One region of the Streptomyces sp. KPB2 genome, then DNA from elsewhere that is predicted to be linked to it. Evidence: riboswitches for the same ligand, from Rfam matches in the RefSeq annotation. Region 1 holds a riboswitch; each other region holds the start of a gene.
The links. Region 1 has a riboswitch for cyclic di-AMP ahead of D1J63_RS15470 (transglycosylase SLT domain-containing protein). Riboswitches for the same ligand answer to the same signal wherever they lie in the genome.

Region 1 (5,465 bases):
GGCGGCGTTCTCCAGCAGGGAGAGCTTCTGCCGGTCGGGGCCGTCGGCCGCGACGCGGAGCGTGTGGCTGCCCGACACCAGCTCGGTGAGCTTGGCCGACGGGTCGGCGGCGGAGCCCTCGCCGTCCCCGCCCGCGCCCGGACCTCCGGACATGCCGGACATCAGGCCGCTCTCCAGGCCGCCGAGGTCCGGCAGGCCCAGATCGGTGTTGATCCGCACCGTGCCCGACATCTGCTGGACATCCGACTTGGCGATCTTCTCGATGAGCTGCTCCGCCGTGACCTTCGGCAGGTCGGGGTCCCCGGAGTCGGCGAGCGCGGGAACCAGCCCGATCGTCGCGGCCGCCACTCCCATCACCGCGACCGGGACGACGTACCGCGCGGCCTTGCGCCGCCCGGCGCGCAGCTCCTCGCCCTCCCCGGCGGTCCTGTTGTCGTCGGAATCGATCGGTGCCATGTGTGCCCTACCTCCGTCGTCGGCGGCGGCTGTCTCACGACCTCGCACGTGTTCACCCGTGAGCCGCCATTCTCACCCGAATCGGTGAGGATTGGTGTGTGTCCGTAGTGTCCATCTGACCAAATCAGCGGAGCGCAGGCGTCAGACCGCGGACTCAACTCCGCCTACTCCTGCGGGATGACACGGAGGGGCGACGGCTCCCCCGGCCCGTAGGGGCCGGTGTACGGCACCCGGCGGACGGCACGTGTCAGTGGGGGCGGGGCGGACGGCTCGTGAGGGTACGGGGCGGAGCGGACGGCTCGTGAGGTGCGGAGCGGGGTGGCGGTCACCCGGCGCGGTGCACCACCGCGTCGCACAGCTCCACCAGCGCGGCCTTCGCGTCGCACTCCCGCAGCGGGGCCAGCGCGGCCCGGGCCTCCTTGGCGTACCGGACGGTGTCCCGGCGCGCCTGTTCGAGGGCGGGATGGGCGCGCAGCAGGCGCAGCGCCTCGGCGTGCCGTGCGTCGTCACTCAGGTCCGAGTCGAGCAGCTCGCACAGGGCGATGTCCTCGGCGAGCCCCAGCCGGGCGGCCCGCTCGCGCAGCCGCAGCACGGGCAGGGTGGGGATGCCTTCGCGCAGGTCCGTGCCGGGCGTCTTGCCGGACTCGTCGGAGTCGGAGGCGATGTCCAGGACGTCGTCGGCCAGCTGGAAGGCGACGCCGAGCCGCTCGCCGTACTGGGTGAGCACGTCGACCACCGTCTCGTCGGCGCCGGACATCATCGCGCCGAACCGGCAGGAGACCGCCACCAGCGAGCCCGTCTTGCCGCCCAGCACGTCCAGGTAGTGGTCGACCGGGTCGCGGCCGTCCTGGGGGCCGGCCGTCTCCAGGATCTGGCCGGTGACCAGCCGCTCGAACGCGAGGGCCTGGACGCGGACCGCCTCGGGTCCGAGATCGGCGAGGATCTGCGAGGCGCGGGCGAAGAGGAAGTCGCCGGTGAGGACCGCGACCGAGTTGTCCCAGCGGGTGTTGGCGCTGGGCACCCCGCGCCGCACGGCGGCCTCGTCCATCACGTCGTCGTGGTACAGCGTGGCGAGGTGGGTCAGCTCCACGACCACGGCCGAGGGGACGATCCCGGGGGCGTAGGGGTCGCCGAACTGGGCCGAGAGCATCACCAGCAGCGGCCGGAACCGTTTCCCGCCGGCCCGCACCAGGTGCTGGGCGGCCTCCGTGATGAACGGCACCTCGCTTTTGGTTGCCTCAAGCAACCCTTCCTCGACAGCAACCAATCCGGCCTGGACATCGGCTTCCAGAGCCTGGTCCCGCACGCTCAGCCCGAACGGCCCGACGACGGTCACGAGGGGTCTCCTGTCTGCTGGTGTCTACTGGCGATTACCTGGTTTGTCGATAGGTCGCTGCCACCACTCAAGTCAGCGTATCCGGTCACGTTTCGATCACCGCTAGCGCCCACCGTTACAGGCCGGTCGGTATCAGATCATGAACGGTATGTTTTTGATCAGGTGATATGAGCAGATTTTGATCGATATCACCAGAGGATGAGCCGGACCCCGAAGGGCGAGCGGGCCGGAAGTCGCCGTCCAAGATCCCACCACTCCTCACAACGGCCCGCACTTCGAGAACGTCACCCAATCGACACGCGCGCCCGTCCCGCAGACACGACACGCCCGCCCTGCCGACCCCGCTCTGCCGACCCCGTCCTACCGGTCCCGCCCCGCAGGTCCACCCCTCCCCGCTTCCCCCTCACCCTCCCTCGACACCCGAAGCCGTCCCCATCGAGGGCCGGTTGACTCACGATTGAGGCTAATGCCCGTTTTGCCGTGCTTGTTGAGGGCAGTGAGTTGGCTCACTCGGATCCCCTCGCAGGCAACCTCGCCGGAACCTGTGCCCTCCCTTTGCCCCGCAAGCCAGTTGAGGGTTGACAGCCGCAAAGGATCAAGAGCCACAAACACCCCAGACCAAGGTCAACAGGCGCGTTGGGTGATTCCTGCACTTGTTCCGGACATGTGCTCTCGCATACGTTCCCGGCCTGTCGGGCGGACGCCGAATCCTGCCACCGCCCGTCGCACAGTCATGCACCCAACACACTCGCCGGCAGGAGCGGGGGACCCAGGTAAGTCGCCGCACCGGTCACCACCGGAGCGGCTAGGGGTGAAGCCGTACCCGTCAGGGGCGCGGCCGGGCACCTCCCCGCCCGAACCCGACAGCTCACCTCGTAGGCGTAAGGAGAGGGACACAGCATGTCTGCCAACGGTCAGATCCGTCACGCCTTCACCGGCCGCCTCGCCCGCAAGCTCGCCGTGGCCGGCACCGGTGCCGCGGTGCTCGCGCTGCCGCTCATCGGCGCCACCACCGCCTCCGCGGCCACCCCGGCCGCCGCCACGACCGCCACCACGGCGGCGACGACGTACCCGAACAACCTCGACGGCTGGATCCGCGAGTCGCTCGACATCATGGCCCAGCACGGCATCCCCGGGACCTACGACGGCATTTACCGCAACATCATGCGGGAGTCCTCCGGCAACCCGATGGCCATCAACAACTGGGACATCAACGCCATCAACGGCACCCCGTCCAAGGGCCTGCTCCAGGTGATCGACCCGACCTTCCAGGCGTACCACGTGCCCGGCACCTCCTGGGACCCGTACGACCCCGTCGCCAACATCACCGCCGCCTGCAACTACGCGGCCGACCGCTACGGCTCGATGGACAACGTCTTCAGCGCGTACTGAGCCGCACCGCCGCGATGGCCCGCTAAGAAGTACCGAAGATCCGCTCGAGGACGACGGCCACGCCGTCGTCCTCGTTCGTCGTGGTGACCTCGTCGGCCACCGCCTTGAGTTCGGGGTGGGCCCCGGCCATGGCGACGCCGTGGGCCGCCCACTGGAACATGGGGATGTCGTTGGGCATGTCCCCGAAGGCGATCGTGTGGCGCCGCCGCAGGCCCAGATGCTCGGCGGCCAGGGCCAGGCCGGTCGCCTTGGTGATGCCGCACGGCTGGAGCTCGACCGTGCCGGGCCCCGACATGGTGACCGTCGCGAGGGAACCGACCACCGCGCGCGCCGTCGCCGCCAACTCGTCGTCGGTCAGCTCGGAGTGGCGCAGCAGCACCTTGGTGATGGGCGTGCGCCACAACTCCTCACGCCGCTCGACGCGCACCGCGGGCAGGGCGGGGTGGGGCATCAGGTAGCCCGGCTCGATGAGCGTCAGCCCGTCGACGCCGTCCTGGTCGACGGCGGCGTGCACCTGGCCCACCTCGGCCTCGATCTTGCCGAGCGCGGTCTCGGCCAGCTCCCGGTCCAGGGTGACCGACCACAGCATGCGGTGCGCGCCGGCGTCGTACACCTGCGCGCCCTGCCCGCACACCGCGAGCCCCGTGCAGCCGAGGCGGTCGAGCAGGGAGCGCACCCGGGGGGCCGGCCGGCCCGTCACCACCAGGTGCCGCGCACCCGCCCCGGCGACCCGCGCCAGCGCGGCCAGCGACCGTTCGGAGACGGTGTCGTCGCCGCGGAGCAGCGTGCCGTCCAGGTCGGTGGCGACGAGTGAATATGCGGTGCGGTCCATGATCAGAGAATACGGACACCGCACCCGTCCGACTCACCCGCGACCGCTTCCGAACGAGGACGTAGCGAGTGCGTTCGGACCCGGCCACGGATGCACACCGACGCCCGATCGTGCTCACAACCTGACGCATCCCCGGCCGAGGCCGGCTCGGGGCCCGTGCACCGGTCGACGACGGCGCGACCTGCCGGACGCCGCCTCCGGCCGCACTGCCCAAGACCGGGGGGTCACCCGTAACGTGGCCCGCACGACACACAGCGCGCACGGCGCACATGGCGAGCACGAAAGCGAGGCAGCACCCGATGCCCCCCTTCGATGTCCCCGAGGGCGACCCCTTCGGCCCGCACAACCTTCCGTACGGCGTGTTCTCGATCCCCGGCTCGCAGGAGCGGACGGAACCGACGGTGGGCGTCCGGCTCGGCGACCACGTCCTCGACGCGGGAGCGGCGGCCCACGCGCTCGGCTCGCCGTACGCGTCCCTGCTGGCGCGGCCCACCCTCAACCCGCTGCTGGCCGCCGGGCGTACGGCCTGGTCGGACGTGCGGCGGGCGCTGACGGCGTGGGTGACGGTCCCCTCCCACCGCGAGGTCCTCGAACCCCTCTTCCACCCGCTGTCGTCGGTGACCCTGCATCTGCCCTTCGAGGTCGCCGACTACGTCGACTTCTACGCCTCCGAGAACCACGCCCGCAACGTCGGCCGGATCTTCCGCCCCGACGCCGCCGACTCCCTCACCCCGAACTGGAAGCACCTGCCGATCGGCTACCACGGCCGCTCCGGCACGGTCGTCGTCTCCGGCACGGACGTCGTACGCCCGTCGGGGCAGCGCAAGGCCCCGGCCGACGCCGCTCCCGTCTTCGGCCCGTCCGTCCGTCTCGACATCGAGGCCGAGGTGGGCTTCGTGGTGGGCACGCCGTCCGCCCTGGGCAGCCCGGTGGGGCTCGGCGACTTCCGCGAGCACGTCTTCGGACTCTGCCTGCTCAACGACTGGTCGGCGCGGGACATCCAGGCCTGGGAGTACGTCCCGCTCGGCCCGTTCCTCGGCAAGTCCTTCGCGACGTCCGTGTCGGCGTGGATCACGCCGCTGGACGCCCTGGACGAGGCCCGGGTCGCACCGCCCGAGCGCACACACGAACTGCTGCCCTACCTGGACGACACGAACGACGACCAGGACGGCCCCGGCGGTTACGACCTGCGGATCTCCGTCGCCGTCAACGGTCACGTGGTCTCCGAGCCGCCGTTCTCCACCATGTACTGGACGGCCGCCCAGCAGTTGGCCCACATGACGGTCAACGGTGCCTCGCTGCGCACCGGCGACCTCTACGGCTCGGGCACGGTGAGCGGGCCCACCGAGCGGGAGCGTGGATCGCTCCTCGAACTGACCTGGAACGGCCGCGACCCGCTGGAACTCCCGGACGGCAAGCGGACGTTCCTGGAGGACGGCGACGTGGTGA
Region 2 (5,465 bases), 1.4 Mb from region 1:
GAGCTGGCCACCTGGCGCTTCGCCACCCGGCCGCTCACCATCGGCGGGCAGCAGGTCGCGGCCGGCGACCCCGTCCTCGTCGTCCTCGCCGCCGCCGACCGGGACCCCGAGCGGTTCACCGACCCGGACACCCTGGACCTCGCCCGCCGCGACAGCCAGCACCTCGGGTACGGCCACGGCATCCACTACTGCCTCGGCGCCCCGCTCGCGCGGCTGGAGGGGCAGACGGCGCTGGCCACGCTCCTCACCCGGCTGCCGGACCTCCGCCTCGCCGCGGACCCGGCCGAACTCCGGTGGCGCGGCGGCCTCATCATGCGAGGTCTGCGCACCCTGCCCGTGTCGTTCACGCCGCCCGCGTCATCGACGGACAACGGCGGGTCACCGACGCAAAAGTGACACGCGCTCAACTTTGTGATCTTCACGTGATCTGCGCGGCATGAACTTGTGACTAGCGATGATCTCCCTATACGTTCACGGATCAACGTGGTGTCGAGCGTCATCCGCCGCGTGGTCCCCGTCGTCTCGTGAAAGGTCGTCGCATGCTCTCCGGGAACGGTCGTCACCGTCGCCCCCGCCAGGCTCCCGCTCTGGTCGTCGCCGCCGGAGTGACCGGCTCCGCCATCGCGATCCCGCTGCTCGGCGCCACCGGAGCCCACGCGGCCGACTCGGGGACCTGGGACCAGGTGGCCGAGTGCGAGACCGGCGGCGCCTGGAGCCAGAACAGCGGCAACGGGTACTACGGCGGCCTGCAGCTGTCGCAGGATGCCTGGGAGCGGTACGGCGGCCTCGACTACGCGCCCAGCGCCGACCAGGCCAGCCGCTCCCAGCAGATACGGATCGCCGAGAAGATACACGCGGACCAGGGCATCGCCGCCTGGCCGACCTGCGGCCTCCTGGCCGGCCTCGGCAACGACTCGGGCGCCACGAGCGGCTCGGACGCGTCCGGTGACGGTGCGTCGGAGGGTTCGGACACGTCGGGGAAGACGGACGGTTCCGAATCGTCCGCCTCTCCCACGACCACCGAAGCGCCCGAGTCGTCGCAGTCGCCCGAGTCGTCCGAGTCGTCGGGGTCCTCCCGGTCGTCCGGTGCGACCGACTCGGCCGACGCGGGCGGGGCTTCCGAATCGGCTTCCGGGGCGCCCTCTTCGTCCCCTTCGCCCTCTTCTTCCCCGTCGTCCGGCACCTCCTCCGAGGGCTCGTCGAGTGACGAGGGTTCCTCCACCAAGTCGGACACATCCACCGAATCCGACTCCGGCGCCCGTGCCGAACGACAGGGCACCGAGGGCTCGTCCGGCTCCGGCCGGCACCGTGGCGACAGCGCGGACGAGGGCGCCGCGGACGAGGCCCGCGGGGGCGACGCGGCGGGACGGCACGCCTCGCGCGACGGTGGACCGCGAGAGGTCGAGGACGGCTCGTACACCGTCCGCTCCGGCGACAACCTCTGGGCCATCGCCGACTCCCTTGACCTCGACGGCGGGTGGCGTGCGCTGTACGCCGACAACAAGACCGTCGTCGGCGCCGACCCGGACCACATCCTCCCCGGTCAGACGCTCACGGTCGCGGGCGAATCGGGCGAAAAGTAGGGGGAGTTCGCGTCACGGTTAGAGACTGTATGTCCCTTTTGGATCTCGTGAGAGATAGGTCTCAGAAGCCGTGATCGTCTTTGAAAATCCGCGGAGCGCGTGTCTACGGTCATGACCGCTCGCCACCGCGGGCCCCGACAGCCGCAACGCCGAATCCTGCCAGCGGCCGTACGGGAACAGTCGTCGCGTCAAGCGCCGCAGGCAGGAGCGGGGGACCCAAGGTAAGTGCCGCACCGGGCAGTTGAGCCGGAGCGGCTAGGGGTGAAGCCGAGTTCCGCGAGGAACCCGGCCGGGCAACTCAACCGGCCCGAACCCGACAGCTCACCTCGCAGGCGTCGGTGAGGGGATCAACCATGCTGTTTTCCGGCAAGGGCAAGCACCGTCGTCCGTCCAAGGCCACCCGTGTCATCGCCGTCGCCGGCGTGACCGGTGCCGCCGTCGCCGCCCCGCTGATGGCGGCCGGCAACGCCTCCGCCGCCACCGCGTCCGAGTGGGACGCCGTCGCCCAGTGCGAGTCCGGCGGCAACTGGTCCATCAACACCGGCAACGGTTACTACGGCGGTCTGCAGTTCTCCGCCTCCACCTGGGCCGCCTACGGCGGTACGCAGTACGCCTCCACCGCCGACCAGGCGAGCAAGGCCCAGCAGATCGAGATCGCCGAGAAGGTCCTCGCGGGCCAGGGCAAGGGTGCCTGGCCGGTCTGCGGCACCGGCCTGTCGGGCGCCGCCTACACCGGTGGCGGCTCCGAGGACAGCGGTTCCGGCAGCTCCGAGAGCTCGCAGAGCCAGAGCGGCGGCTCCACCGCCGAGCGCTCCACCGAGCAGAAGGCCTCCCGCTCCTCCGAGCGTCCGGCCGCCGAGCCGAAGGCCGAGAAGCCCGCCAAGAAGACCGTCACCACCCCGACCGGCAAGAAGGTCGAGAAGGGCGACGGCGAGTACAAGGTCGTCAAGGGCGACACCCTCAGCTCGATCGCCGCGGAGCACGACGTCAAGGGCGGCTGGGCGAAGCTGTTCAAGCTGAACGACGACATCGTCGACGACGCCGACCTGATCTACCCGGGCCAGCAGCTGCACCTGAAGTAAGGAGCGGCGGCCCCCGCGACTCCCGCCCCGGTGCGTGTTCCCCCGTACGCACCGGGGCGGGATTTTCACATTCCGCCTTTGTTCCGTTCGGAAACAATTTACTCTCGGTTCTGTCCAGCGGGTGGGCGATCGGCTGGCCGATCGCCCGGAGCCGGTTAGGCTCGGTCCCGCAGAGCCGCCGCGGTCCCGCGGGACCCGCGCGTCACACCGAAGCGTCACATTGAAGAAGGAGATGCTCGTGCCGTCCATCGACGTCGTCGTAGCCCGGGAAATCCTGGACTCCCGAGGCAACCCCACGGTCGAGGTCGAGGTCGGCCTCGACGACGGCAGCACGGGTCGTGCCGCCGTTCCGTCCGGCGCCTCCACGGGTGCCTTCGAGGCCATCGAACTGCGTGACGGCGACCCGGGCCGTTACCTCGGCAAGGGCGTCGAGAAGGCCGTCCTGGCCGTCATCGAGCAGATCGGCCCGGAGCTGGTCGGCTACGACGCCACCGAGCAGCGCCTGATCGACCAGGCCATGTTCGACCTGGACGCCACCGACAACAAGGGCTCGCTCGGCGCCAACGCCATCCTCGGCGTCTCCCTCGCCGTCGCCCACGCCGCCTCCGAGGCCAGCGACCTGCCGCTCTTCCGCTACCTGGGCGGCCCGAACGCGCACCTGCTGCCGGTGCCGATGATGAACATCCTGAACGGCGGCTCGCACGCCGACTCCAACGTGGACATCCAGGAGTTCATGATCGCCCCGATCGGCGCGGAGTCCTTCTCCGAGGCCCTGCGCTGGGGCGCCGAGGTCTACCACACCCTCAAGAAGGTCCTGAAGAACAAGGGCCTGGCCACCGGCCTCGGCGACGAGGGCGGCTTCGCCCCGAACCTCGGCTCCAACCGCGAGGCCCTCGACCTCATCCTCGAGGCGATCAAGGAGGCCGGCTACACCCCGGGCGAGCAGATCGCCCTCGCGCTCGACGTCGCCGCGTCCGAGTTCTACAAGGACGGCTCCTACACCTTCGAGGGCAAGGACCGCACCGCCGCCGAGATGACCGAGTACTACGCCGAGCTGGTCGAGGCGTACCCGCTGGTCTCCATCGAGGACCCGCTGTTCGAGGACGACTGGGACGGCTGGAAGACCATCACCGCCAAGCTCGGCGACAAGGTCCAGCTGGTCGGCGACGACCTGTTCGTCACCAACCCGGAGCGCCTGGCCCGCGGCATCGAGGAGAACTCGGCCAACGCCCTGCTCGTCAAGGTCAACCAGATCGGTTCGCTGACCGAGACCCTGGACGCCGTCGAGCTGGCCCAGCGCAACGGCTTCAAGTGCATGATGTCCCACCGCTCCGGCGAGACCGAGGACGTCACCATCGCCGACCTCGCCGTCGCCACCAACTGCGGCCAGATCAAGACCGGCGCCCCGGCCCGTTCCGAGCGCGTCGCCAAGTACAACCAGCTGCTGCGCATCGAGGAGATCCTCGACGACGCCGCGGTGTACGCCGGCCGCAGCGCGTTCCCGCGGTTTCGCTCTGCGAACCAGTAGGCACAGCAAGGGCTGAGCGCCACCCGGTAAGGCCCCGTAAGAGGCAGCGTCGTACGTACGTCCCCGTATCCGGTCCCGTACCGTGTGCGGGGACGTACGCGCGTGCACGGGAGGCGGAGACCAGATGGCCGTGAAGGACCGGGACCGTTTCTCCACCGCGACCAGGATCCGGATCATCGGGGAGCAGACCGCGGCCCGGGTCTACCGCTCGCAGACCAAGCGTCAGGCCCGGCGCTCCCGGCTGACCGGCCGGGCCGCGCTGCTCGCGATGGTGCTCTGCTCACTCGTCGTGGCCCTGGCCTACCCGATCCGGCAGTACGTCGCCCAGCGCGCCGAGATCGCCGACCTCCAGCAGGAGCAGCGGGAGACCCGGCAGCGGGTCGAGGACCTGCGCGACCTCAAGGCACGCTGGCAGGACGACGCCTACGCCGAGCAGCAGATCCGGCTGCGGCTGCACTACGTGATGCCGGGGGAGACGGGGTTCGTCGTCGTCGACCCGGAGGCGGCCGAGCAGACCCGTGCCGAAGCCGGCGCCGCCGACCGCCCCTGGTACCGCAACGTCTGGGACGGGGTCGACAAGGCCGACGCCGCCGCCCGCCGGCAGTGAACCGACCACGCCGACCACGCCCGCACCGCCGACCACGCAGCCATGCAGACCCCGCAGCCACGCACATCACGCCGGCCGCTCCGGCAGCGACTCAACAGGAAGACCAGCAGAAGACAGTCATGCAGACTCCCCCGCCGACCACCCCGCGCACCGAGCCGACCGACGCGGACGTGGCGGCCTTCAAGCAGCAGCTCGGACGGCCTCCGCGCGGCCTGCGCGCCATCGCGCACCGCTGCCCGTGCGGACAGCCGGACGTCGTGGAGACGGCGCCGCGGCTGCCCGACGGCACGCCCTTCCCCACGCTGTACTACCTGACGTGCCCGAAGGCGGCCTCCGCCATCGGCACGCTGGAGGCGAACGGCGTGATGAAGGAGATGACCGAGCGCCTGGCCACCGACCCGGAGCTGGCGGCCGCCTACCGCGCGGCGCACGAGGACTACATCCGGCGCCGCGACGAGATCGAGGAGCTGACCGGCTTCCCGAGCGCGGGCGGCATGCCGGACCGCGTGAAGTGCCTGCACGTCCTGGTCGCCCACTCGCTGGCGGCCGGTCCCGGCGTCAACCCGCTGGGCGACGAGGCGATCGCGATGCTGCCCGAGTGGTGGCGCAAGGGGCCGTGCGTGACGGTCTCCGCAACTGAAGAAACCGGCACCGAAGGGGAGGAC
Region 3 (5,465 bases), 2.5 Mb from region 1:
CGCTGCGGAGCGACCACAGGTCGAGCACCGGGCAGCCGTAGCGGTCGGCGATGGCGCGCACGTGCCCGTTGTACGTGGCGATCTTGCCCCGCAGGTGCTTGAGGACGGGCACCCCGCGGGTGTCGAACCCGGTGGTCACCAGGACGGTGCCGGCCGCGGCGGTCAGCGCGGCCACCGCCAGTTCGAACCGCTCGGCGACCTCGTCGGGGTCGGTGCCGGGCCGGATGATGTCGTTGCCGCCCGCCGCGAAGGAGACCAGGTCCGGCGCGAGGGCGACGACCCTGGGGACCTGTTCCGCCACGATCTGGTCGAGGAGCCTGCCGCGCACGGCGAGGTTCGTGTACGTGAAGTCGCCCTCGGGGCGCCGGTCCGCGAGCAGTACGGCCAGTCGGTCGGCCCAGCCGACGAACGCCCCGTCGGGGCCGGGATCGCCGACGCCCTCGGTGAAGCTGTCCCCCACCGCCACGTACGACCCGATCACTGCTCTGCTGTCACTCTTCGAATCGTCTGCCACGTCGGCCCATGATTCACCTTGGAATGTGACCTACGCGACCGTAGGAAGGGGTTGACGGGCGGTGAGAAAGGCCACGCCTAAAGTGTTCGTCAATTCCGGAATACGCCGAGGTCCGGACACATCGAGGTCCGGACACCCCGAAGTCCGGACACGCCGAAGGCCGGACCCGGGGATCGGGGTCCGGCCTTCGGGGTGCGGAGGCCGCGCGGAACCGGTCGTCAGACGGAGACGCCGTGCGAGCGCAGGAACGCGAGCGGGTCGATGTCCGAGCCGTAGTCCGGCGTGGTGCGGATCTCGAAGTGCAGGTGCGGGCCGGTCACGTTGCCGGTGGCGCCGGAGAGGCCGACCTGCTGACCCGTCGTCACCGTCTGACCGGCGGAGACGGAGAGCGAGGAGAGGTGGGCGTACTGGGCGTAGTGGCCCTCGTCGAGCTTGATGACGACCTGGTTGCCGTACGCGCCGCCCCAGCCGGCGGAGACGACGGTGCCCGCGCCGACGGCCTTCAGCGAGGTGCCGGTCGGAACGACGAAGTCGGTACCGGTGTGGTAGCCGCTGGACCACATGCTGCCGGACTGGTGGTAGGGGGTGCCGACGGTGCCGCCCGCGACGGGGGAGGTGTAACCGCTGGTGGTGCCCGCGGACTGGGTCCCGGTGTCCGAGGACTCCGTGGACTCCGTGGCAGCGGTCTTCGCGGTGTCCGCCGACTTCTGGGCCGGCTTCTGCGACTGCGCGGAGGACGGCGCCGAGGACTTGGCGGCCTGGCCGGCGATCGAGAGCTCGAGGCCCGGGTGGATCAGCGACGGGTCGGAGCCGACGGCCTCGCGGTTGTCCGCGTAGAGCTTCTTCCAGCCGCCGTCGACGTGCTGCTCGTCGGCGATCTTCGAAAGGTAGTCACCGCTCTTCACGGTGTACGTGCGGGATTCCGCGTTCTTGTCGGAGCCGTTCGCGGCGGCCTTCTTGGCCGACGCCGGAACGGACTGCACGGCCTGCCCGGAAACGGAGTGCGCCGGGGCGGCATTGGCGGAGGCGGCACCCATCAGCGGGAGCGCGAGCGCGGCGCCACCGGTTCCGGCGACGGCGATGGTGCGGGTCAGGCGCATGGCCCTGGTACGGCGGTGCTTACCCTTCGCGGGCATGGCGAATTCCTCTCCGGCGCCTGCGAGGTGAGCTGTCGGGTGCGGGCTGGAGATGCCCGGCCGCGCCGAAACGCGGCTTTACCCCAAGCCGTTCCGGGAACCGGAACAGGCAGTTCTACCTGTGGGTCCCCCGCTCCTGCCGTGTACGGGTGGTGGATGAGTGCGGGCTCCGGTCGGCGGCAGGATTAGGCGTCCGTCCGGATCGGTGGTGAACGTAAGGGACCAAGACGCACAGGGACAAGCGAGAGGTTCCGGCGACAGCTGTTTCTATTGATCCATTACGGGAAAACCCGGTAACCCTGCGTCGATTTCCCTCGCACCGCTTTTCCTGAATTCCCTTGAGAACGGGCCGGATTACGTGAACATGACGGGCAACGCTCGGTCACGGATATGACGCTGCTCACGCGCCCCTTACCCACCTTCCGCCATTTCAGGGCCAGTTATCACCAATCCTCCAATTCGGACAGAAGGCCCTTTCCGGTCCGCAATACCCCTGCCGGAACGGCTTTCGCGCACCGGCCATGCCGTATCGTCGAATGGCGCCCGCCGGCGAGCAGCGGCGGCGGGGCGGAGTGGGAGGAGCCCCCGTGACGCAGCAGGTCCCGTCGACCGAACCCGAGCTGACCGGTGTGCGCAACTTCCGGGACGTGGGCGGACTGCCGACCGTGGACGGCCGGCGGGTGCGGCAGGGGGTGCTGTTCCGCAGCGGCCACCTGGCTCATGCCACCGGGGAGGACGCCGCGTTCCTCGCCTCGCTGGGCCTGCACACGATCTTCGACTTCCGCAACGCGGCCGACCAGAAGCTCGACGGCGCGGACGTCGAGCTGCCGGGCGTGCGCAATGTGAACCTGCCGCTGAGCGATCCGGCCGACGGCGCCGAGTTCTGGAAGATGGTCCGGGACGGAGACCTCGACCAGCTGCACGGGATCCTCGGCGACGGCAAGGGCGCCCGGCGCATGATCTCCTCCTACCGCGCGATGGTCACGGAGCGCACCTCGGAGCACTCCCGGATCCTGCACGCGCTCGCCGAGGACAGCGTCCCGGCGCTGATGCACTGCGCGGCCGGCAAGGACCGCGCCGGTCTGTCGATCGCGATCACCCTGCTCGCCCTGGGCGTCGAGCGCGAGGCCGTCGTCGAGGACTACCTGAAGTCGAACGCCGCGCACCGCCGCTACAAGGTGCGCCGCAGCAGCACCGCCGCCTCCGCCTACTCCCCCGAGGTCATGGAGCTGCTCAGCCCGCTGTTCGACGCGCGCGCCGAGTACCTGGCGGCGGCCTTCGAGACGATCGAGGAGACGTGGGGCGGAGTCGACGCCTATCTGGAGAAGGGGCTGGGGCTCGGCGCCGGGACCCGGGAGCGGCTGCGCGAGCGGATGGTGGACTGAGCCACCCGCTCGCGGACGGGCTACTTGGCGCCCACCTCGAACAGCAGGTAGAGGAAGCCGCCGAAGACGTGCCCCAGGGCGATGTAGATGACCAGGCGCACCCACAGGGCGCGCGGGAACTTGTCCTCGATGGCACTCATGGCGTCTCTCCAGGGGTCGGGCCGAGGCACAGCGCGGCCGTCGGGCTCTGCAGCAGGGTGTGGACGAAGAGCAGCTCGACCCCGTCGGGGTCCCGCGCCGCGATCCGGTGCGGGGTCATGGAGTCGAAGTGGGCACTGTCCCCGGCGGTGAGCCGGTGCTCGGTGTCCCCGAGGCGCAGCCGCAGCCGGCCCCTGAGGACGTGGAGCCACTCCTCCCCGGGGTGCACCCGCACGACGTCGCCCTGCGAGCCGTACGGCACCTCGACGCGCAGGGCCTGCATGCCCCGGCCCGGCGCTCCGGCCTGGTAGTACGTCCAGCCGCCCGCGCTCGTGGCCTCCATGTCGGCGGCGCGCACGACGGCGTCCCGGTCGGCCGCGGTCTCGCCCAACAGCTCGGCGACGGTCGTCCCGTAGATGCGGGCGAGGGCGAGCAGCATCGGCAGTGAGGGCTGGCGCTGCCCGGTCTCCAGGCGGGAGAGGTGGGCGGGCGACAGCCCCGCGGCGCGGGCCGCGGCCTCCAGGGTGAGGGCGGCCCGCCGCCGCAGCTCGCGCAGCTGCGGTGCGACGGCGGCGACCGTACCCTCGGCGGGGCCGGTCTCGGAGGAGCTCATGCCTCCATTCAGCCCGACTCTTGCCCCACAGGCAAATTTCTTGCCTCACAGGCAAAAGAGACGGTCAGCGGTTGGCCACCGCCTGCTTGACCAGGGTCTTCCCGAAGTCCCACATCAGTCCACCGCCATTGTGCGCGTCCTCCATCACCTCCGTGAAGGCGTCGACGAACCGGTCGGCGTCGTCGGTGTCGATGATCAGCGGCGGGATCAGCTTGATCACCTCCAGGTGGTCGCCGGACACCTGGGTCAGGATGCGGTGCCGCTGCAGCAGCGGCACGACCACCATCTGCGCGAACAGTCCCTTCCGCGCGGCCTGCAGCATCGTCCAGCGGCTGCGCAGTTTCAGGGAGCTGGGCCGGCCGAACTCGATGCCGATCATCAGTCCGCGGCCCCGGACGTCGGCGAGCAGTTCGTAGCGGTCCACCAGCGCGGCCAGCCGGGTCTTCAGCCGGTCCCCCACCGCGGCGGCGTTCGCGACGATCTCCTCGTTCTCCATCACCGACAGCACGGCGAGGCCGGCGGCCATGGCCTGCGCGTTGGACCCGAAGCTGGCCGAGTGGACCTGCACGCGGTCCATCGAGGAGTAGACCTTCTGGAAGATCCAGTCCTTGCCCAGGGTGGCTCCCACCGGCACGTATCCGCCGGACAGCGCCTTGGCGACGCAGACCAGGTCGGGTTCGACGCCGTCGTCGTGCTGGTAGGCGTAGAACTTGCCGGTACGGCCGAGGCCGGTCTGCACCTCGTCGGCGATCAGCAGCGCCTTGTGCCGGTGCAGCAGATCCTGTGCGGCGCGCAGGTAGCCGGGCGGTGCCTCGTGCACGCCCTTGCCCTGGACCGGCTCCACGATCAGCGCGGCCACGTCGCCCTTCTTCAGCTCCCGGGCCAGGGCGTCCAGGTCGCCGAGCGGGACGGCGGTGTCGGGCAGCAGCGGCGCGAAGCCCTTGCGGAACGAGTCCTCTCCATTGACGGAGAGGGAGCCGGTGGTCAGTCCGTGGAAGGCGTGGGAGCAGTACAGGATCCGCTGCCTGCCGGTCGCGTACCGGGCGAACTTCAACGCGGTCTCGACGGCCTCGGTGCCGCTGTTGCCGAAGAAGACGCGGTCCAGGTGGGGGCTGTAGGAGAGCAGCTTCTCCGCCAGCAGGCCGGGCAGCGGCGGGCAGTCGAAGCGGGTCAGGTCGGCGAGCGAGGCGTCGAGGACGTCGTGCAGCGCCTTGCGGACGACGGGGTGGTGGCGGCCCAGGCCCATGACGGCGAACCCGGCGAGCATGTCCAGGTAGTCGTTGCCGTCCGCGTCCCAGAAGTGCGCGCCCTCGGCCCGCTCGTAGACCTTGTCGAAGCCGATGGTGCGCAGCATGCGCGGCTGCTGGTGGTTGAGGTACTTGGCGTGCAGCTCGTACCGCTCGGCCCCGCGCTCGGCCAAGAGCGCGGCGAGGTCGAACTCCTTGGTCATTCAGTTCTCTCCTTGGGCTGGCATGACGATCCGTCCGTCGCCGGACATCCGCCCGTCGCCGGGCTGTTCCACCGCCGGTTCCCCGGCCCGTTCTCCGGCCGGTTCGGCGAGGGCCAGGCTCGCGGCGATCCGGCCGGCGACGTCGACCGGGGTGAGGCCGATGTCCGCGAGCACCTCGGCGCGCTTGGCGTGCGCGAGGAACTGCTCGGGGATGCCGAAGCGGCGTACG
Region 4 (5,465 bases), 3.5 Mb from region 1:
CGATCTGGCCGCCCTTGATGACGAGCTGCGGCTTCACGCCGAAGAAGCGGGGGTCCCAGAGCACCAGGTCGGCGAGCTTGCCGGTCTCGACGGAACCGACCTCGTGCTCGATGCCCTGGGCGACGGCGGGGTTGATGGTGTACTTGGCGACATAGCGACGGGCGCGGAGGTTGTCCGCGCGGGTGTCGCCGGGCAGGAGGCCGCGCCTGCGCTTCATCACGTGCGCGGTCTGCCAGGTCCGCAGGATCACCTCGCCGATGCGCCCCATGGCCTGGGCGTCGGACGACATGATGGAGATCGCCCCCATGTCGTGCAGGATGTCCTCGGCCGCGATGGTGCTGGGCCGGATCCGGGACTCGGCGAAGGCCAGGTCCTCGGGGACGGCGGGGTTCAGGTGGTGGCAGACCATCAGCATGTCGAGGTGTTCCTCGACCGTGTTGACGGTGTGCGGCCGGGTGGGGTTGGTGGACGCCGGCAGCATGTTGGGCAGCGAAACCGCCGTGATCATGTCAGGTGCGTGGCCGCCACCGGCGCCCTCGACGTGGAAGGCGTGCAGGGTGCGGCCCGCGACCGCGTCGAAGGTGTCACCGACGAAGCCGGCCTCGTTCAGGGTGTCGGAGTGGACGGCCAGCTGGACGCCGGACTCCTCGCACACGTCCAGGCAGGCGGAGATGACGGCGGGGGTCGCGCCCCAGTCCTCGTGGATCTTGAAGCCGAGGACGCCGGCGCGCAGTTGGTCGCGCATGGACTCCTTCGACATGGTGCTGCCCTTGCCGAGGAAGCCGATGTTGACGGGGCTGGACTCCAGGGCGGCGAACATCCGCGCGAGATGCCAGGCGCCGGGCGTGACGGTGGTCGCCTTGCTGCCCTCGGCCGGGCCCGTGCCACCGCCGATGAGCGTGGTGATGCCGGACGCCAGGGCCTCGTCGACGGCGTTCGGCGCGATGAAGTGGACGTGGGTGTCGATGCCGCCCGCGGTGACGATCTTGCCGTTGCCCGCGACGACCTCGGTCTCGGGGCCGATGACCAGGTCGGGGTGGACGCCGTCCATGGTGTCCGGGTTGCCGGACTTGCCGATGCCGGTGATCCGGCCGTCGCGGATGCCGATGTCGGCCTTGACGATTCCCCAGTGGTCGATGATCACGGCTCCGGTGATCACCGTGTCGGGGGCGCCCTCGGCCCGGGTGGTGCGCGCCTGCCCCATGGACTCGCGCAGTACCTTGCCGCCGCCGAAGACGGCTTCGTCGCCGGAGCGGCCGGGGCCGCCCGAGCGGTCCTCCTCGATCTCGACGAGGAGGTCGGTGTCGGCGAGGCGGATGCGGTCGCCGGTGGTCGGGCCGAACAGGTCGGCGTAGGCGGGGCGGGACAGCTCAGGCATCGAGGGCACCTCCGGTCGCGCCGCGCAGACCGACGACGACGCGGGCCCCCGCGAGGGGGATCAGCGGTACGTCGACGGGGATGCCCGGCTCGAACCGGACGGCGGTGCCGGCGGCGATGTCCAGCCGCCTGCCGCGCGCCGCGCCGCGGTCGAACTCGAGACCGGGGTTGACCTCGGCGAAGTGGTAGTGGGAGCCGACCTGGACGGGCCGGTCGGCGGTGTTGAGCACGGTCAGGCGGGTGACTTCGCGGCCTCCGTTGAAAGCGACCGGCTCGTCCGCGAACAGGATCTCTCCGGGGATCACGACTGCGGCCCCCGTCAGATGATCGGGTCGTGGACGGTGACCAGCTTGGTGCCGTCGGGGAAAGTGGCCTCGACCTGCACGTCGTGGATCATCTCGGGGACACCCTCCATGACCTCGTGGCGCTGGATGAGCTTGCGTCCGGAGGACATGAGTTCACCGACGCCGCGCCCGTCCCGGGCACCTTCGAGGATGTGCGCGGTGATCAGCGCGACGACCTCGGGATGGTTGAGCTTCACGCCTCGTGCGCGGCGCTTCTCCGCCACGTCGGCGGCCACATGGATGAGCAGTCTCTCCTGCTCGTGCGGGGTCAGTTGCATTTACCACCTCACAGGGCATGACGCCGGGACCGGACGGTCCGGCTGTCGCGGCTGCCGCGACGGCTCTAGATGTAACACACAGGAACAGACCGGAATTCACCTACCGGTGCGCGGAAAACCGCAGGTGGATCGGGGTGCAGACTAGGGCTAGAGTGTTACGGCCACGTCACCCGGTTTTGACCGAGTGATTACCGATGCCGTCGGCGGTTTCCGGCATGCCCACTCTCGGCCGGCGACGTCCCGCATGTCCGCTTCACCGATCTCGACTCACAACGAACCGGTCCGAAACGGACCAAAAGTCGTACCCTCTATCGGCCTAGGAACACATCCGATTCGCCACCGGCCGAAGTTGCGGCGCCCGCCCCGCGGACGTGTGGCATGCGCCACTGCGCCGCTGGTCCCGGCGCCGCCACCGCGGTCGACGGCCCCCCGGACCCGGGGGCGTCAACCCGAACGGATGAGTGGCACGTAACAACACAAAGAGCACGTTCCGTTGGGAATTTCCCCCGGGGCGGGACAAGATCCGTGACTGACGACAAGCCCCCGCCGCAGCGGCGGGGCGGTCCGGGCGGACGCCGAGTCCTGCCGCCGTCCGGACGACCGGTCGCAAGGGAAGTGGATCGGCAGGAGTGGAGGACCCGAGCACGACGGGTCGCCGGCACGGCCGCCTCCGCGAGAGGCACCGGACCGAGCGGTCCTTGGGGTGAAGCCGCACTCGTGCGGCCGGGCAACTTCGCCAGCCCGAATCCGACAGGTCATCCTTCACAGGCGGCTGACGAAGGGTTGCGCATGTCCGCGCTCAATCGTGTCCCGTCCCTGATGGCCCGTGCCGGTACGGCCTCGGCCCTCACCCTCGCCGCCGTGGGCGGCTCCGTCGTGGTCCCCGGTGTCGCCTCCGAGGCGGCCGCGGCGAGCCATGCGGCGAAAGCCCTCAAGGTCGCGGCCTCGAAGAAGGGCTCCCCGTACCGCTGGGGCGCCACCGGCCCCCACCGGTTCGACTGTTCCGGCCTGACGCTGTACTCGTTCAAGAAGGCCGGCAAGAAGCTGCCGCGCACCGCGGCCCAGCAGTACAACAAGACCCGCCACGTCTCCGCCAAGAGCCGCAGAGCCGGAGATCTGGTGTTCTTCCACTCGGGTCGCAGCGTCTACCACGTCGGCATCTACGCGGGGAAGGGCAAGCTCTGGCACGCCCCGAAGACCGGGGACGTGGTGCGCCTGCAGAAGATCTGGACGTCAAGCGTCTGGTACGGCCGGGTCAAGTAGCCCGCCCGCGGGGGTGACGGCGCTCTCCCCCGCCGTCACCCCCGCGGGTGCGCTCGGCCGCGTCCAGGGCAGTTCGATCGAGACGGTCTTGCCGCCCTCGCGCGTGGGCCGGACCCTGAGCCTGCCGCCGCACTCGGCGGTCAGCCAGCGGATGATCACCATGCCCCGCCCGTTGTCCTGCTGGACGGCGGCCGGCAGGCGCTTGGGGAAGCGCGGGTGACTGTCGGTGACCCCGATGCGCAGGCGCTCGTCGCGGTCCAGGACGAGGTCGACCGTGAAGGTGGGCGACTGCCCCAGTGTGTGCTGGACCGCGTTGGTCGCCAGTTCGGAGACGATGAGGCGGACGGTCTCGGACAGGTCGGCGTCGGCGGGCAGCCCCCATTCCGCCAGGGTGCCGACGGTGTAGGTCCGCGCGGCGGCCACCGAGGCCGGATCGCTCGGCAGAGTGACGGATGCTTCCAGATGGTCTGCCATGGCGACGTCGTCCCTTTCTCACGGCACCGCGGGCCCGACACGGAGCGGACGGTTCGAGTACGGTCCCGGACTGGTGCTTCGCCGCCAGACTGCCATTACCAGGCCCGCGAAGGGCGGCGATCCACCAAGATATGCATATATCTGTCGCTCGAAGCGGTGAACTCTGCGACGGCAGAGCGTATTCGGGCGGCTCATAGGGAGTAGGGGAGTTGTCCCATGCAGCACGGTCCCGTGGTGCGCCGTCGGAAGCTGGGCGCGGAACTGCGCGCCCTGCGCACGTCGGCGGGCATCACCAGCGGCGAGGCGGCCCGGCTCGTGGGCTGGCACCAGTCGAAGGTCAGCCGGATCGAGACCGGGACGAGCGGGGCGAAACCGGCCGACGTGCGGTTACTGCTGGACGTCTACGGCGTGCACGACGAGCAGTTGCGGGGGCTGCTGGTGATGCTGGCGCGCTCCGAGGACGCTGCGGGACGCAACCACTGGTGGCACGCCTACCGCGGGGTGCTGCCCCCGACCTACCGCGACTTCATCAGCCTGGAGTCGCAGGCCAGCGCGATGCGCACGCTGGAGACCACGGTGGTGCCCGGGCTGCTCCAGACGCCGGAGTACGCCCGCGCGGTGACGCGGGCCGCGGTGGACGGACTGCCGGAAGAACGGCTGGACACGCTGGTGGAGGTCCGGCTGGCCCGGCAGGACGTGCTGCGGGCCCAACCGCCGTTGGCGCTGAGCGCGGTCCTGGACGAGGCGGTGCTGCGCCGTGAGGTGGGCGGGACCGAGGTGATGGCCCGTCAACTGGCCCGGCTGGTCGAGGCCGCGCGGCTCCCCCATGTGCGGCTGCAGGTCCTGCCGTTTGCCGCCGGGGCGCACATCGGTGTCACCGGCCCTTTCGTAATCTTCTCATTTTCGAGCACTTCTGATCTCGACGTGGTTGTTCTCGACCACTTGACGAGTAGCCTGCACCTCGAACGGAAAGAAGACCTAGAGGCCTATACCGAGGCCTTCAACGCCCTTCTGATCCATGCCCTTTCGCCCGAGGACTCGTTGGACTTCATCGCCGCGACCGCGGCAGGCGCGTAAGGAGGCACCATGTCAGGCTTCATGTCCGAACGTCCCCGGAACATCCCTGTCAGCACCGATCTGCCCGATGTCCGGTGGCTGCGCAGCAGCTACAGCACCGGAGCGAACAACTGCGTGGAGACGGCCCGGCCGTCGTCCGGCCCGCGGGCCGGACTGCTCGCCGTGCGCGACTCCAAGAACCCGGCCGGGCCCGCCCTGCTCTTCTCCCCCGGGAGCTGGACGGCGTTCACCGCGGGCGTCCGCGACTGACCACGCCGGGCGCCGGACGACGCACGGCCGTGTCACGCCGACTCATGGCCGCGTTTCGCCGATCACCCGTACAGCGCGTTCGATCTGTTCCCCGGAGAGGTCCCCCCGAGCGGTCAGCCTGAGCCGTGAGATCCCGTCGGGCACGGAAGGAGGGCGGAAGCAGCCCACGGACAGGCCGGCCGCACGGCAGTCGGCCGCCCATCGCACGGCCCCCTCCGGGGAGGGCGCGCGCACCGAGACGACCGCGGCGTCCGGACGTACCGCGTCCAGACCCGCGGCGGTCAGGCGTGCGTGCAGTTCGGCGGCGACGGCACAGGCCCGCGCCGCGCGCTCCGGCTCGCGGCCGAGCAGCCTGAGCGCCGCCAGGGCCGCCCCGGCCGCGGCGGGGGCGAGTCCGGTGTCG

Region 2: another riboswitch for cyclic di-AMP. It lies ahead of rpfA (resuscitation-promoting factor protein RpfA); the one in region 1 lies ahead of D1J63_RS15470 (transglycosylase SLT domain-containing protein).
Region 3: another riboswitch for cyclic di-AMP. It lies ahead of D1J63_RS04480 (M23 family metallopeptidase); the one in region 1 lies ahead of D1J63_RS15470 (transglycosylase SLT domain-containing protein).
Region 4: another riboswitch for cyclic di-AMP. It lies ahead of D1J63_RS31620 (C40 family peptidase); the one in region 1 lies ahead of D1J63_RS15470 (transglycosylase SLT domain-containing protein).

Annotation. Positions count from the first base shown of each region.
Region 1 covers NZ_CP034353.1:3,517,999-3,523,463, forward strand. Annotated here, with positions in the region: gene D1J63_RS15460 (outer membrane lipoprotein carrier protein LolA) at 1-456, opposite strand, end outside; gene D1J63_RS15465 (polyprenyl synthetase family protein) at 782-1,792, opposite strand; cyclic di-AMP (ydaO/yuaA leader) riboswitch at 2,532-2,688, shown strand; gene D1J63_RS15470 (transglycosylase SLT domain-containing protein) at 2,693-3,184, shown strand; gene D1J63_RS15475 (HAD family hydrolase) at 3,207-4,016, opposite strand; gene fahA (fumarylacetoacetase) at 4,316-5,465, shown strand, end outside.
Region 2 covers NZ_CP034353.1:4,868,857-4,874,321, forward strand. Annotated here, with positions in the region: gene D1J63_RS21935 (cytochrome P450) at 1-396, shown strand, start outside; gene D1J63_RS21940 (transglycosylase family protein) at 540-1,583, shown strand; cyclic di-AMP (ydaO/yuaA leader) riboswitch at 1,767-1,933, shown strand; gene rpfA (resuscitation-promoting factor protein RpfA) at 1,937-2,665, shown strand; gene eno (phosphopyruvate hydratase) at 2,904-4,193, shown strand; gene divIC (cell division protein DivIC) at 4,318-4,800, shown strand; gene D1J63_RS21960 (DUF501 domain-containing protein) at 4,920-5,465, shown strand, end outside.
Region 3 covers NZ_CP034353.1:1,007,416-1,012,880, forward strand. Annotated here, with positions in the region: gene D1J63_RS04475 (SGNH/GDSL hydrolase family protein) at 1-481, opposite strand, end outside; gene D1J63_RS04480 (M23 family metallopeptidase) at 733-1,650, opposite strand; cyclic di-AMP (ydaO/yuaA leader) riboswitch at 1,655-1,812, opposite strand; gene D1J63_RS04485 (tyrosine-protein phosphatase) at 2,238-3,035, shown strand; gene D1J63_RS04490 (DUF6126 family protein) at 3,056-3,175, opposite strand; gene D1J63_RS04495 (XRE family transcriptional regulator) at 3,172-3,786, opposite strand; gene D1J63_RS04500 (aspartate aminotransferase family protein) at 3,851-5,236, opposite strand; gene dxs (1-deoxy-D-xylulose-5-phosphate synthase) at 5,237-5,465, opposite strand, start outside.
Region 4 covers NZ_CP034353.1:6,981,880-6,987,344, reverse strand. Annotated here, with positions in the region: gene D1J63_RS31635 (urease subunit alpha) at 1-1,378, opposite strand, end outside; gene D1J63_RS31630 (urease subunit beta) at 1,371-1,682, opposite strand; gene D1J63_RS31625 (urease subunit gamma) at 1,697-1,999, opposite strand; cyclic di-AMP (ydaO/yuaA leader) riboswitch at 2,643-2,785, shown strand; gene D1J63_RS31620 (C40 family peptidase) at 2,789-3,262, shown strand; gene D1J63_RS31615 (ATP-binding protein) at 3,233-3,736, opposite strand; gene D1J63_RS31610 (helix-turn-helix transcriptional regulator) at 3,953-4,813, shown strand; gene D1J63_RS31605 (DUF397 domain-containing protein) at 4,835-5,062, shown strand; gene D1J63_RS31600 (8-amino-7-oxononanoate synthase) at 5,105-5,465, opposite strand, start outside.